2 linked regions of the Methylomagnum ishizawai genome follow. The protein of the gene in region 1 interacts with the protein of each later gene in a pairwise test. Links are inferred from orthologs where the notes say so. Each region holds a gene or a part of one and is shown on either strand. Other genes may lie near its edges.

Evidence for each region.
Region 2: the proteins of B9N93_RS20230 (region 1) and bioB interact in binary tests that used the Escherichia coli proteins (3 or more experiments, as listed by UniProt). The link is inferred for Methylomagnum ishizawai from one-to-one orthologs.

Annotation. Positions count from the first base shown.
Region 1 is NZ_FXAM01000001.1:4,489,220-4,497,255, reverse strand. Bases 2,333-5,302 are described here. They hold B9N93_RS20230 (class II glutamine amidotransferase), read left to right. Parts: upstream 2,333-3,415; coding sequence 3,416-4,189; downstream 4,190-5,302. Other genes in these bases: B9N93_RS20220 (SdrD B-like domain-containing protein), read right to left, coding at 4,919-5,302; yjgA (ribosome biogenesis factor YjgA), read right to left, coding at 4,201-4,767; B9N93_RS20235 (cyclic nucleotide-binding domain-containing protein), read right to left, coding at 2,896-3,246; B9N93_RS20240 (efflux RND transporter permease subunit), read left to right, coding at 2,333-2,887. Outside these bases: more of B9N93_RS20240, read left to right, coding at 1-2,332; more of B9N93_RS20220, read right to left, coding at 5,303-8,036.
Region 2 is NZ_FXAM01000001.1:437,425-442,881, forward strand. The notes cover bases 2,533-5,457. They hold bioB (biotin synthase BioB), read left to right. Parts: upstream 2,533-3,453; coding sequence 3,454-4,461; downstream 4,462-5,457. Other genes in these bases: B9N93_RS01825 (ComF family protein), read right to left, coding at 2,682-3,440; bioF (8-amino-7-oxononanoate synthase), read left to right, coding at 4,464-5,457. Outside these bases: B9N93_RS01810 (phosphotransferase enzyme family protein), read right to left, coding at 1-706; DNA endonuclease SmrA, read right to left, coding at 703-1,302; B9N93_RS01820 (choice-of-anchor A family protein), read right to left, coding at 1,546-2,481. UniProt on the Escherichia coli protein: Catalyzes the conversion of dethiobiotin (DTB) to biotin by the insertion of a sulfur atom into dethiobiotin via a radical-based mechanism.

The DNA of each region.
Region 1 (8,036 bases):
CAAGGTGGTGCGCGGTTTCTCGTTCTTCGGCGCGTCCTTCGTGTATGTGATTTTCGAGGACGGGACCGATTTATATTGGGCGCGTTCGCGGGTGTTGGAGCATCTCGCCATGCTCGCGGGCCGTTTGCCCAAAAACGCCGTGCCCATCCTGGGACCGGACGCCACCGGGGTGGGCTGGGTCTATCAATACGCCGTACTGGGCGTGCAACATTCCTTGGCGGAACTCCGCGCCCTGCAAGACTGGTTCCTCCGCTACCAACTCACCAAGGCCCAGGGCGTGGCCGAGGTCGCCAGCGTCGGCGGCTTCGTGCGGCAATATCAAGTGGTGGTCGATCCCCGCAAGCTGCAAGCCTATGGCATCGCCTTGGGCGAGGTGGGCCGGGTGATCGCCGCCAGCAACCGCGACGTGGGCGGGCGGGTGGTGGAAATGGCCGAGACCGAATACATGGTGCGCGGCCAGGGCTATCTGCGTGGCATCCGCGATATCGAGGATTTGGTGGTGAAGGCCGAGGGCGGCACGCCGGTCCTGATCCGCGATGTGGCGCGGGTCGAACTCGGCCCGGACGAACGCCGCGGCATCACCGAATTGAACGGCGAGGGCGAGGTGGTGTCCGGCATCGCCATCGCCCGCTACGGCCAGAACGCCCTGGACGTGATCGACCATGTCAAGGCCAAGCTGGCCCAACTCGCGCCCGGCTTACCCGCCGGGGTGTCGATCCAGCCGGTGTACGACCGCTCCGTGTTGATCCTCAAGGCCATCGCCAACCTCCGCGACAAGCTGTTCGAGGAAAGCTTAGTGGTGGCCTTGGTCTGTGTGGTGTTCCTTTATCACGTCCGCAGCGCCCTGGTCGCCATCGTCATGTTGCCGGTGGGGGTGTTGATCGCCTTCATCGTGATGCGTTGGCTGGACATCAATTCCAACCTGATGAGCCTGGGCGGCATCGCCATCGCCATCGGGGCCATGGTCGATGCCGCCATCGTGATGATCGAGAACGCCCACAAGCACCTCGAACGTGCCGGACCCGGCGCCGACCGCCTGGAACTCATGATCGCGGCGGCCCGGGAGGTCGGCCCGGCGCTGTTCCTCAGCCTCTGCGTGATTACCGTGTCGTTCCTGCCGGTGTTCGTGCTGGAGGAGCAGGAGGGCCGCTTGTTCAAGCCCTTGGCCTTCACCAAGACCTTCGCCATGGCGGGGGCCGCCTTGCTGTCGGTGACTTTGGTGCCGGTGCTGATGGTTTGGTTCATCCGGGGCCGGATCGTCCCGGAACATGAAAATCCCATCAACCGGCTGTTGATCTGGCTGTACCGCCCGGTCATCGAGACCGTGTTGCGCTGGCAGAAGCTCACCCTGGCCGTGGCCGTGCTGGCGCTGGCGGCGAGCGTCTATCCCGCCTCCAGGTTGGGCAGCGAGTTCATGCCCACGTTGAACGAGGGGACTTTGCTGTTCATGCCCATGAGCCTGCCGGGGTTGTCGGTGACCCAGGCGGCGGCGATCATGCAGACCCAGAACCGCATCCTGAAAACCTTCCCCGAGGTCGAGTCGGTGTTCGGCAAGGCGGGCCGCGCCGCCACCGCCACCGATCCCGCGCCCTTGGAAATGTTCGAGACCGTGGTCAACCTCAAGCCGGAGGACCAATGGCGGCCCGGCCTGACCCTGGACCGGCTCATCGCCGAGATGGACCGGGCGACCCAGCTACCGGGCGTCACCAGCGCCTGGACCCTGCCGATCAAGAACCGCATCGATATGCTGTCCACCGGCATCCGCACGCCCATCGGCATCAAGGTGTTCGGCAAGGATTTGGCGGAAATGGCGCGGCTCGCCACCCAGATCGAGGCCGTGGTCAAGACCGTGCCCGGCACCGGCAGCGCCTACGCCGAGCGCATCACCGGCGGCTATTACCTCAATATCGAGCCGGACCGGCTGCAATTGGCGCGGCACGGCCTCGGGGTCGGCGATTTCCTGGAGGTGATCGCCACGGCCCTGGGCGGCGAGACCGTGACCACCACGGTCGAGGGCCGGGAGCGCTTCGATGTGATCGTGCGCTATCCCAGGGAACTGCGCGATTCGCCGCAGCGCATCGCCTCGGAAGTGCTGGTGCCGACGCCCGCCGGGGCCATGGTGCCCTTGGGGCAATTGGCGCGGATCGGCCTGGAGCGTGGCGTCCCGGTTATCCGCACCGAGAACGCGCTGTTGTCGGCCTATGTGTTCGTGGATATCCGCGACCGCGATATCGGCGGCTATGTGGCGGAAGCGCAGCGGGCGGTGCTGGAACGGGTGAAGTTCCCGCCCGGTTATTACGCCACCTGGAGCGGGCAGTTCGAGTACATGGAGCGGGCCAAGGCCAAGCTGGCGCTGGCGGTGCCGCTGACCGTGTTCATCATCTTCCTGCTGCTGTATCTGAATTTCCGCAGGTTGACCGAAACCCTGATCGTGATGCTGTCCTTGCCCTTCGCCTTGATCGGCGGGGTGTGGCTGTTGTATGGCTTGGGCTATCACCTGAGCGTGGCGGTGGCGGTGGGGTTCATCGCCCTGGCCGGGGTGGCGGCGGAAACCGGCGTGGTGATGCTGATTTATCTGGACCAGGCGCTCGGCGCGGCGCGGGCGCGTTGCGGGCGGGAGGGGCGGGCGCTGCGGGCCGCCGATCTCTACGCCGCCATCCGCGAGGGCGCGGTGGACCGGGTGCGGCCCAAGATGATGACCGTGGTCGCCATCATGGCGGGCTTGCTGCCGATCATGTGGGGGACGGGGACGGGTTCGGAGGTCATGCGCCGCATCGCCGCGCCCATGGTGGGCGGGATGTTGTCCTCCACCGTGCTGACCTTGGTGGTGATTCCGGCCTTGTATGCCTGGGTGAAGGGGCGGGGGTTGCCCGTCCGTCCGGGCTGAGGCTCCGCTCAGTCGCGGGGCAGGCGCAGGCGTTCGGCCATGGACCGCATCACCGCCAGGGCGAAGTTCGGCGTTTGCCGCACCAGGAATTGGAAGCGCTTTTCGTTGATCGGGGCCAGTTTGGAATCCATCGTGGCGATGGCCGTGGCGCTGCGCGGGCCGCGGTCGATCAGGCCGATCTCGCCCAGGAATTCGCCCGGCCCGATCAGGTTGACCGGCTTGCCACCGACGAAGACTTCCACTTCGCCTTCCAGCAGGACGTACATGAGACCGTCGGAATCCTCGCCTTCCGAGAAGATCGCCGTCCCGGCCGGGAAGGTTTCGACGCTGTCGGTGTTCTTGAATAAATCGATGTGCATGGCGGTCCCGTTCTGGAGGACTGGAGTGCGATGGACCGGAGTGTACCAGCCCCATTCCCGGCCCGCCACGCGGGAGCGATGGACGGCGCGGGGTGGAATCCGGGCGGGGCCGGGGCCGCTTCGTGGCATACTGGTAAGCGTTTTCCACAACCTCCCGACCGACACCGCCATGTGCCAATTGCTAGGCATGAATTGCAACGTCCCCACGGATATCTGTTTTTCCTTCGAGGGTTTCCAACTGCGCGGCGGGCTGACCGACCATCACCGCGATGGTTGGGGCATCGCCTTTTTCGAGGGCCGGGGCTGCCGGGTGTTCCTCGATTCCAAGGCCACCATCGAATCGCCGGTCGCCGAATTGGTACGGCGCTATCCGATCCATTCCACCAATGTCATCGCCCATATCCGCAAAGCCACCCAGGGCCGCATCGCCCTGGAGAACAGCCATCCGTTCCAGCGCGAGCTGTGGGGCCGCTATTGGCTGTTCGCCCATAATGGCAATCTGGAAAACTACGCGCCCGCGCTGTCCGGCGATTACCGCCCGGTGGGCGATACCGACAGCGAGCGGGCCTTCTGCCATATCCTCGACACCTTCCGCCGCGAATTCCCCAACGGCCCGCCCGACGAGATCGCCTTGTTCGGGGTGCTGAAGCGGCTCTGCCAGGACATCGCCGCCCATGGCACTTTCAATTGCCTGCTGTCGAACGGCGACGCTCTCTACGCCCATTGCTCGACCCAGTTGCATTATCTGGTGCGCCAAGCCCCGTTCAGCTGCGCCCATTTGGTGGATCAGGACGTGACCGTCGATTTCAGCCAGCTCACCACGCCCGAGGACCGGGTCGCGGTGATCGCCACCTTGCCGCTCACCGACAACGAGGCCTGGACGGCGCTGCGGACCCATCAGTTGGTGCTGTTCCGGGATGGCGTTCCGGTCGAGGGTTTGTAGGCCGGGCCGCGTCAATCGGCTTCCGGTGCCTCCTCCTCGAACTCCCCCGTCCCGTCCGCGTCCGCGTCCGCCGATAGCGTTTCCCGGACATGGCGGAACAGCGCCCGCGCCGCCCGTGGCGCTTGGCCCGCTTGGCGCTCGCGCTGGCCGTCGCGGACCAATTGCCTGAGTTTCTGGCGGTCGGCTTCCGGGTATTCGGCCAGGAATTCGTTCACGGCGGCGTCGCCCCCGGCCAGCATCCGTTCGCGCCAGCGCTCGCAGGTGTGTTGCAGGCGGACGGCGTCGGCACTGACCACTTTCAAATCGGCCAAGGCTTGGCGGATGGGTTCGGGGTCGAGGTCGCGCAGCAGCTTCCCGATGTATTTGCGCTGGCGGCGCAGTCCGCCGTGGGCGGTGATGGTCTGGCCCAGCCGCACCGCGTCCAGGAGTCCGGGGGGCAGGTCCAGCCGGGCGAGTTGCTCGGGGGGGAGTTCGATCAGTTCCTGGCCCAGGTCGTGTAGCGCCGCGCTGTCGCGCTTGAGTTGGGATTTGCTGGGGGGAAGCTCGGGTTCGTAATCATCGGGATCGTCCGTCCACATAGGTTGGTCCAAAGGGTTCGCTAAGGGCTGGCAACTATAGCACCGCTCGTGCTGGGCGGCGGACATGAAAAAGCCCTTGCCCCGTAAGGGCAAGGGCTTGGTTTCCGGGACAGGCGTCGAGCCGCGCCCCGATGGTGGACGAAGCTAGGGTTTAGTGTTTCCAGCCATACCATCCCCCCCAGCTGGATTTATCGCCCGATTTGTCATCGGACTTGTCATCCCAGCCGGACTTGTCGTCGGATTTGTCATCGGACTTATCGTCCCAGCCGGACTTGTCATCGGATTTGTCATCGGACTTATCGTCCCAGCCGGACTTGTCATCGGATTTATCGCCCGATTTGTCATCGGACTTATCGCCGCAGCTACCCGCGCCCGATTTATCCCCGTCCTTGTCATCCGACTTGTCGCCGGATTTGTCATCGGACTTGTCCCAAGATTTATCGCCATCCTTGTCGTTCCAACTGGATTTGTCGCCGGACTTATCGCCCCAGCCGGATTTGTCGCTGTCCTTGTCGTCGGACTTGTCCCAGGATTTATCGCCCGATTTGTCGTCGCCGTACTTATCGCCGGAACCCGTGTTGCCACTGGAACACGGATCGTGGTCGTGTTCGCAGTCGCTGCTGGAGCCGCCACCGGATTTGTCGCCGTCCTTGTCATCCGATTTATCGCCCCAGCCGGATTTGTCATCATCCTTATCGTCCGATTTATCGCCCCAACTGGATTTGTCGCTGTCCTTGTCGTCGGACTTGTCGCCCCAGCCGGACTTGTCGCCGTCCTTGTCGTCGGACTTGTCGCCCCAGCCGGATTTGTCGCCGTCCTTGTCGTCGGACTTGTCGCCCCAGCCGGATTTGTCACCGTCCTTGTCGTCGGACTTGTCGCCCCAGCCGGATTTATCACCGTCCTTGTCGTCGGACTTGTCGCCCCAGCCGGATTTGTCGTCGTCCTTGTCGCCCGATTTATCGCCGTCCTTATCGTCGTCGTCCTCGTCGCAGCCATTGGAGCCCTTGGTGTAGAACCCGGCATCCACGGTCGTCAACGCCTGCCCTATCGCCAGGGTGTAGGCGGTGGTGCGACCCGTGGTCTGGATCAGGTCGCTGTCGATGCCGTCGTCCGCGCCCACGTTCGCCACGGTGAGGGTGTAGCCGCCTGGGGTTTGGAAGCCGACTTCGTAGCAGCCCGCCACCAGCCCGGTGAAGGCGTATTTGCCATCGGAGCCGGTGTTGGTGGTGCGCAGCGCGGCGGTCGAACCGCAGTTATAGAGGCTGACCAAGACGCCCCCGATGCCCGCCTCGCCACTATCCTGCAAGCCGTTCTGGTTGGCGTCGTTCCACACGAAGTCGCCCAGGCTGGCGGTGGCCGGTTGCAACCCGGCATCCAGGTCGTTGTAGGTCTGGCCCGAGGTCAAGGTGACGCACTGGGTGACGCCGCTGGCGTTGGCGTCGCTGTCCAGCGCTTCGTTGCCGCCCAGGTTGGCGGTGGTGAACACCGGGTAGGTGGCGTTGGCGTAGACGCGGATGTAATAGCTGCCCGGCGCGATATTCGGGAAGCCATAGAGGCCGTCGGTGCCGGTGTAGGTGGTTCCCTTGAGGGTGTTGCTGGTGCATTGGTACAGCTCCACCTTGAGGCCGACGAGGCCGGTTTCGCCGCCGTCCTGGATGCCGTTGCCGTTGGCGTCGTTCCAGACCCTATCGCCCAGGTTGGCGGGCGGCACATAGCCGAAGTCCACCGTGCTGTCGTAGCTGCTGTTGGTCGTCAGGGTGACGGCGCTCGGGATGTTGTTGCTATCGACACCGCGGTCGCCGCCCACCAGGGCGGTGGTCGGGATATAGCCCAGCGGCAGGGTGGAACCGTCCACCTCGACGCTATAGCTGCCCGTGCAAAGGCCGCTGAACTGGTAATAGCCGGGGTTGGTGTTGGTGTAGGTCTGCTCCGTGTAGATGAGGGTGCCGCTGCTGTCCTTCAGGTTGACGGTGACGCCGTTGATGCCGGTTTCGCTGGCATCCTGGAGGCCGTTCTGGTTCTTGTCGGCCCAGACGTAGTTGCCGATCTTGGCGAGGCAGGGCGGTTTGTAGCCGAAATCGATGCTGAGGTCGCTGGCGTTGTCGGAGGCCAGGGTGACGCTGGCCGGGCTGCCGTTGCTGTCCACGCCCCGGTTGCCGCCCACGTTGTTCAGCGTGGGGACGAAGCCGGGCGGCAGGCCGGTGGGATCGACCACCACGGTGTAGGTGCCCGCGCAGAAGCCCCGGAACTCGTAGTAGCCAGGTTTGCCGGTGGAACCGCCGGTGCCGGTGATATCGGTCGCGACGATATTGCCCAGGCCGTCCTTCAACTGCACGGTGATGCCGTCCAGGGCCGGTTCGGTCGAGTCCTGGAGGCCGTTCTGGTTGTCGTCTTCCCAGAGATAGTCGCCGATGACGCCGGAGCAGGGCGACAGGAAGCCGAAGTCGATATCTTGGGCCGTGCTGGTGTCGGTTCCCAGGCTGACCGTGGCGGGGCTGCCGTTGCTGTCCTGGTTGGTGTTGTTGCCCTGGACCGATGGCGCCGCGGTGTAGTCGGTCGGGAGGCTGGCGGTGTCCACTTCCACCGTGTAGTTGTCGGCGCACAGGCCGTTGAACTGGTAGTAGCCGTCCTGGCTGCCGGGACCGCCGGGGCCGGTCACGGTGGTGGCGACGATGGCGCCAGTGGAATCCTTGAGGTTGACGGTGATCCCGTTCATGCCGGGTTCGCCCGCGTCCTGGATGCCGTCGCGGTCGAGGTCGTGCCAGACGTAGTCGCCGATGTTGCCCTTACAGGGGGAGTTGTAGCCGAAATCCAGGGTTTGGTCGCCGCCGTTGTTGAGGGTGAACACCACCTGGGCCGGCTGCGGGTTGCTATCGACCGTGCGGTTGCCGCCGACACTGACCGGACTCGCCACCAGATCGGGGTTGAGGGTGGTTTCGTCGACCTTGACGTAGTAGGTGCCCGCGCACAAGCCGGTGAACTGGTACAGGCCGTCCGGGTTGCCGGAGCCGCCCGGATTGGTGATCGCCATCGCGATCTGGTTCTGGTTGGCGTCGAGCAGCAAGACCTTGACGCCGTTGATGCCGGGTTCGCCCGCGTCTTGGATGCCGTCGCGGTCGAGGTCGTTCCAGACGAGGTTGCCGAGCGTGCCGGTGCAGGGCGGCTTGTAGCCGAAATCGACGCTTTGGTCGCTGCCGCTGTCGCTCGCCAGTGTCACCGGGGCAGGATGGCTGTTGCTGTCCAGGCTGGCGTCGCCACCGACATTGGTG
Region 2 (5,457 bases), 4.1 Mb from region 1 along the record:
GGTCGAACAGCACATTATCCAGTTTGGGATCGCCATGGACCACGCGCGGAATCAACTCGCCGCGTCGCTTGGCTTGTTCCAGCACGTCCAGGCCATCGCGCCGCGCCGCCACGAAATCCAGGGCCGCCCGTAGCGCCGCCCCGTCCGCCGGGCGGGGCCGGGCGGCGATGGCGTCGAAGCGGGCCAGATATTGGGGCGCGATATGGAAGCCGGGCAGGGTATCGCGCATCGAAGCGGGATCGATGCCGCCCGCGAGGACGTGGAAGCGGCCCAAGGCCCGGCCCACGGCCTCGGCCTGGGCGGGATGGTCCAGCCGGGCCAGGGTGCGGGAATCCTCGATGTAATCCAGCGCCCGCCAGTATTCCCCGGTCCCGTCGCGGTGGAAATCCGCGCCGTCCACCGTGGCGAGGAGTCCGGGCAGGCGCAGGGGGTGGGCGGGCGTGTTGGCCCCGGTGCCACGGAGATGATCGGTCAGGATGCGGAGGTTGGCCATGATCGCCACGGGATCGGGGAACACCCTGGCGTTGATGCGTTGCAGGACGAAGCGGCGACGGGCGGTCGCGACCAGGAAGGTGGCGTTGATGAGCCCCCGGCCCAGGGGTTCCACCGTGGCGATGGGTTCGGGCGCGAACCGCGCGGCGGCTTGGAAGGGCGGGGAACCCAGGTCGGGTGGGGTGGTCGCGGGGCCGCAGGGGGAGGGGGTCATGGTTCGGGTTTGCCGGAGACGAGTCCGAGTTTTTCGCGGGTCTTGTGTTTTTGCCGTTCGCTCTTGCGCAGCAGCAGGTAGAGCGCCCCGGCCCCGCCGTGATAGCGCTGGGCGCTGTGGAAGGCCATGACTTCCGGGAACATCGGCAGCCAGCGGGCCAGGAAGCTCTTGAGGACCGGGCGTTGTTCCTTGTTGTTGCGGCCCTTGCCATGGCTGATGAGGGCCAGCCGCACATCGTGGCGCAGGCAATCCTGGATGAAGCGGTGGACTTCGTGGCGGGCTTGCTCCACGTTCAAGCCGTGCAGGTCGAGCATGGCCTCGATATCGTAGCCGCCGCGTTGCAAGCGCCGGAACACGCCGTTCTGGATGCCGCCGCGCTTGAAACTGAGGATGGCTTCCGGGTGCAGCGGCTCGACGAACACGGTGGGCAATTGGTTCTCGTCGAACAGCCCGGCTTCGCGCTGGGCCGCTTCGCGCCGGTAGTCCTGGCCGGGCGTGGGCGCGGTGCGCGGCTTGGACAGGGCGAGGCCGGGGGTGGACAAGGGCTCGACATCGGCCATTTCCTGGCGGAACAGTTCAAAGTCCTCGGGGGGCATGGGCGGTTTGGGCATGGGCGCCGATGGGTTCGCGGGAAGATATTGTCCAGAGGATAACAAAATTCGGTGGTGGCGGGAGCGTGGTCCGCGCCGCCGGGCCGGTCGGACGGGGTCGGCTCAAACCCTGCTGGCCCGGCAGCAGGACATCAGCAAACCCTGTCCCATTCCTTCCAAGCCGGGCCGTATCGATTGTCTACGCTGTGGCGCTCGGCGGTGGTTCCTGGCGCGGAACCACCGCCTTTTTTATGCCCGTGGCGGATGGGCCGGGGTGCCGCGCCGGGCGGTTTTCCCAAGGCTCCACAGCAAGGCTGGACCGAACAGCCAGAATGTCGCCGGTTCCGGTACCGCGACCGGATCGGGCAGGCTGCCCGCGAACAGGAAATTATGGAACTCGATGTTGCCGTTGAAGGATTCGGCCAGCAGTTGCCCGTACATTTGCCCGTAACCGCCGGACACGCTGGCCCAGGGAGCCAGGATGGAGCCGTTCGGGTTCTTGCTGCCGGCCAGGTTCAGCGAGCGGGAATCGAAGAAGTTGTAGATGACGTGGGTCGGGTCGATGCCGTGCAAGGTGACTTGGCCGTTCTGGAAGGTCTGCCCGGTGCCGCTGACGTTGATGAGGACGGTGGAACCGGCGGGGGCGTAGATATCGACGGAGTTGGTATTGGTGATGGTGCTGCCGCCGAGGTCGAACACGTTCAGCACGGTGTCGCTGCCGGTGAGGGTGAGGCTGCCGTAATTGTTGGTCGCGCTGCCGTTGGCCGCGAGCGAATCCCAATAAGTGGACAGGGTTTGGTATTGCGTGCGGGCGGCGGCGAAATCGATCAGGGTTTGCGAGAACACGCCGCCGGTGGCGGTGAAACTGCTGAGCGAGGCGTGTGCGGCGTAGATCGCGCCGTTCTGGCCGCTGCCGACGCCGCCGTTGCTGGCGGTCAGGTTCCCGGCCACCAAGCGGGCCGGGTTGGGGGACGTGGCGGGATTGCCGGTGATCCTCGAAGCCACCGAGTAATTGCTGACGTTGACGGCCCCGCCTGCTGCCAGATTGCCCTCGGTATCGGAGTTGGCGCTGGTGAAGTCGCCGAACAAGAAGGCGTTGTAGCTGGCGGCGGGACCGGCGAGGGCGGCGGCCTGGGCGGTCGAGAAGCCCAGCCAGAGGAGGGGCAAGGCGAAGGCGATACGCATAAGGGGACTCCTGTGGGGTTTCCTGTGGTGGCGATGTTTTTTATATCTATATGAATCCGATGGCGTTTTGGGTCCGCCATGGGAGGATGGTAGACAATTTCCCGTCCGATAGCCAAGGCGATTGTGACAGGTTGGATTGACGGGCGGGTCCTTGGCCCGTGGGCGGCGGGCCTGGGCGCGGTTCGATGGATTGAGCCCGGCTAACCCGCCCTGGCACAGGTCCAAATCTCCACCTTTTCCACCCCCGCCCGCCGTAGGGTCCGCGCCAATTCGGTCGCGGTGGTGCCGGTGGTCAAGACATCGTCGATCACCGCTACATGCCGGTAGGCGAGGTCCGGCGCGGTCTGGAACGCCTGGTGGAGGTTCAGCCGCCGCTTCCTGGCCGAGTCGAGCGAGGATTGCGCGGTGGTATCGCGCACCCGGCGGCAGGCGTCCGGCGCGAGCGGAATCTCCAGGCGGGCCGAGACGAAGCGGGCGATTTCCAGCGCTTGGTTGAAGCCGCGTTTCCGCAAGCGCCGGGGATGCAAGGGCACGGGAATCAAGGCTTCGGGCGGATCGGCCCGGCCTGCGAGGCTGTCCGCCAGCAGCGTCCCGAGCAAGCGGGCGCAGGCTTGCCGCCGGGCGAATTTCAGCCCCTTGACCAGGAAACCGGCCGCGTTATGGCCGTGATAAAGCAGGGGCGCATGGGCGGCGCTGTAGACCGGCGGGTGGATTTGACAGCGTCCGCACCAATGCGGCGCGTCCGCGGCCAGGGGCAAGGCGCAGCGCGGACAGGCCACGGCGATGCGGGGCAGGTCGGCGGCGCAAGCCGGGCACAGGTCCAAGCCCATCTCGCCCGGATCGCCGCATAACAGGCAAGTGGGTGGATACAGCCATTCTTGTATAATACGCGGCCAGTTGTCCGCGCCGACCCCCTGGCCGAGTTGACGGACCCGCGCCCAAGCCGCCCGAACGATCATTCCCGGAGTCCCCATGCGAGAAAATTCCACCTCAAACTTCAAAGGCTGGCACGACCACCCGGTCGCCGAAATCCGCCATGATTGGCGCGTGGAAGAAGTCGAGGCCCTGTTCGCCCTGCCGTTCAACGATTTGGTCTACCGGGCGCAGACGGTACACCGCCAGCATTTCGATCCCAACCAGGTGCAAATCAGCAGCCTGCTCAGCATCAAGACCGGGTCGTGCGCCGAGGATTGCGCCTATTGCCCGCAAAGCGCCCGCTACGACACCGGCTTGCCCCGCGAAGAATTGATGCCGGTGGAACAGGTCTTGGCCGCCGCCCGGACGGCCAAGGCGCAAGGGGCCAGCCGTTTCTGCATGGGGGCGGCATGGCGTAGTCCCAAGGACCGCGATATTGAGCGGGTCTGCGCCATGATCGATGGCGTCAAGGCGCTGGGTTTGGAAACTTGCGTCACCCTGGGGATGCTGAGCGATGGCCAGACCCAAAGGCTCAAGGACGCCGGTTTGGATTTCTACAACCATAACCTCGACACTTCCGAGGAATATTACTCGGAAATCATCAGCACCCGCACCTACCAGGACCGGCTGGACACTTTGGACCGGGTGCGGCAGGCGGGTATCGGCGTATGTTGCGGCGGTATCGTCGGCATGGGCGAGGGCGACCGCGACCGTGCCGGACTCCTGGTCCAACTCGCCAACCTGCCCAAGCACCCCGAGAGCGTGCCGATCAATATGCTGGTCCAGGTCGAGGGCACGCCCTTGGCTGGAACGGAAAAGCTCGATCCCTTCGTGTTCATCCGTACCATCGCCGCCGCCCGCATCATGATGCCCGCAGCGCGGGTGCGGCTGTCGGCGGGCCGCAGCGATATGAGCGATGAAATGCAAGCCTTGTGCTTCCTGGCCGGGGCCAACTCCATTTTCTACGGCGAACGGTTGTTGACCACCGGCAATCCGGTGGCCGAAAGCGATCAGCGCTTGTTCCGGCGCTTGGGGCTGCGGATGTCGGGTCTCGGCGTCCAGTGAGGATGGATTTGCGCGGGGAATTACGCGCCCGGTTGGCCGCCCTCGAACGGGATGGCTTGTACCGCCGCCGCCGGGTGCTGGAAGGTCCGCAGGGCGTGGACGTGGTGGTCGAGGGGCGGCAGCGGGTGAATTTTTCCGGCAACGATTATTTGGGGCTGGCGAATCATCCCGAGGTGGTCGCGGCCTTGCGGCGCGGTGCGGAGGACTACGGCGCAGGGGCTGGCGCGGCGCATCTGGTGTCCGGCCACGGTCGGGCGCATCACGCCCTGGAAGAGGAACTGGCCGAATTCACCGGGCGCGAGCGGGCCTTGCTGTTTTCCACCGGCTATATGGCCAATCTCGGGGCCATCACCGCCTTGGCCGGGCGCGGCGACACCGTGTTCGAGGACCGGCTGAACCATGCCTCGCTGCTGGATGGCGCGTTATTGTCCGGGGCGCGGCTCAAACGCTATCCCCATGCCGATGCGGCGGCGTTGCGGCAATCCTTATCGGCGGGATCGGCGGGCGATGCGTCCACCCGGTTGATCGTCAGCGATGGGCTGTTCAGCATGGATGGCGATGTGGCCCCGGTCGCGGAACTGGCCGCCGTGGCCCGCGAGTTGGACGCGGTGCTGATGATCGACGATGCCCATGGCCTGGGCGTGCTGGGCGGGCGGGGCGGCGGCGTGTTGGAACTGGCGGACCTGGGACAGGACGCGGTGCCGGTCTTGGTCGGCACCTTGGGCAAGGCGTTCGGGACGTTCGGGGCGTTCGTCGCGGGCTGCGCGGAGTTGATCGAATATCTTATCCAGCGCGCCCGTACTTATCTCTATACCACGGCCTTGCCGCCCGCTATGGCGGAAGCGAGCCGTGCCGCCCTGCGCTTGGCCCGCGAGGAATCCTGGCGGCGCGGGCATCTACACCGTTTGATCCAGCGCTTCCGGGCCGGAGCCGGACAATTGGGGCTCGTCTTGATGCCCAGCACCAGCCCGATCCAACCCGTGGTCTTGGGCGCTA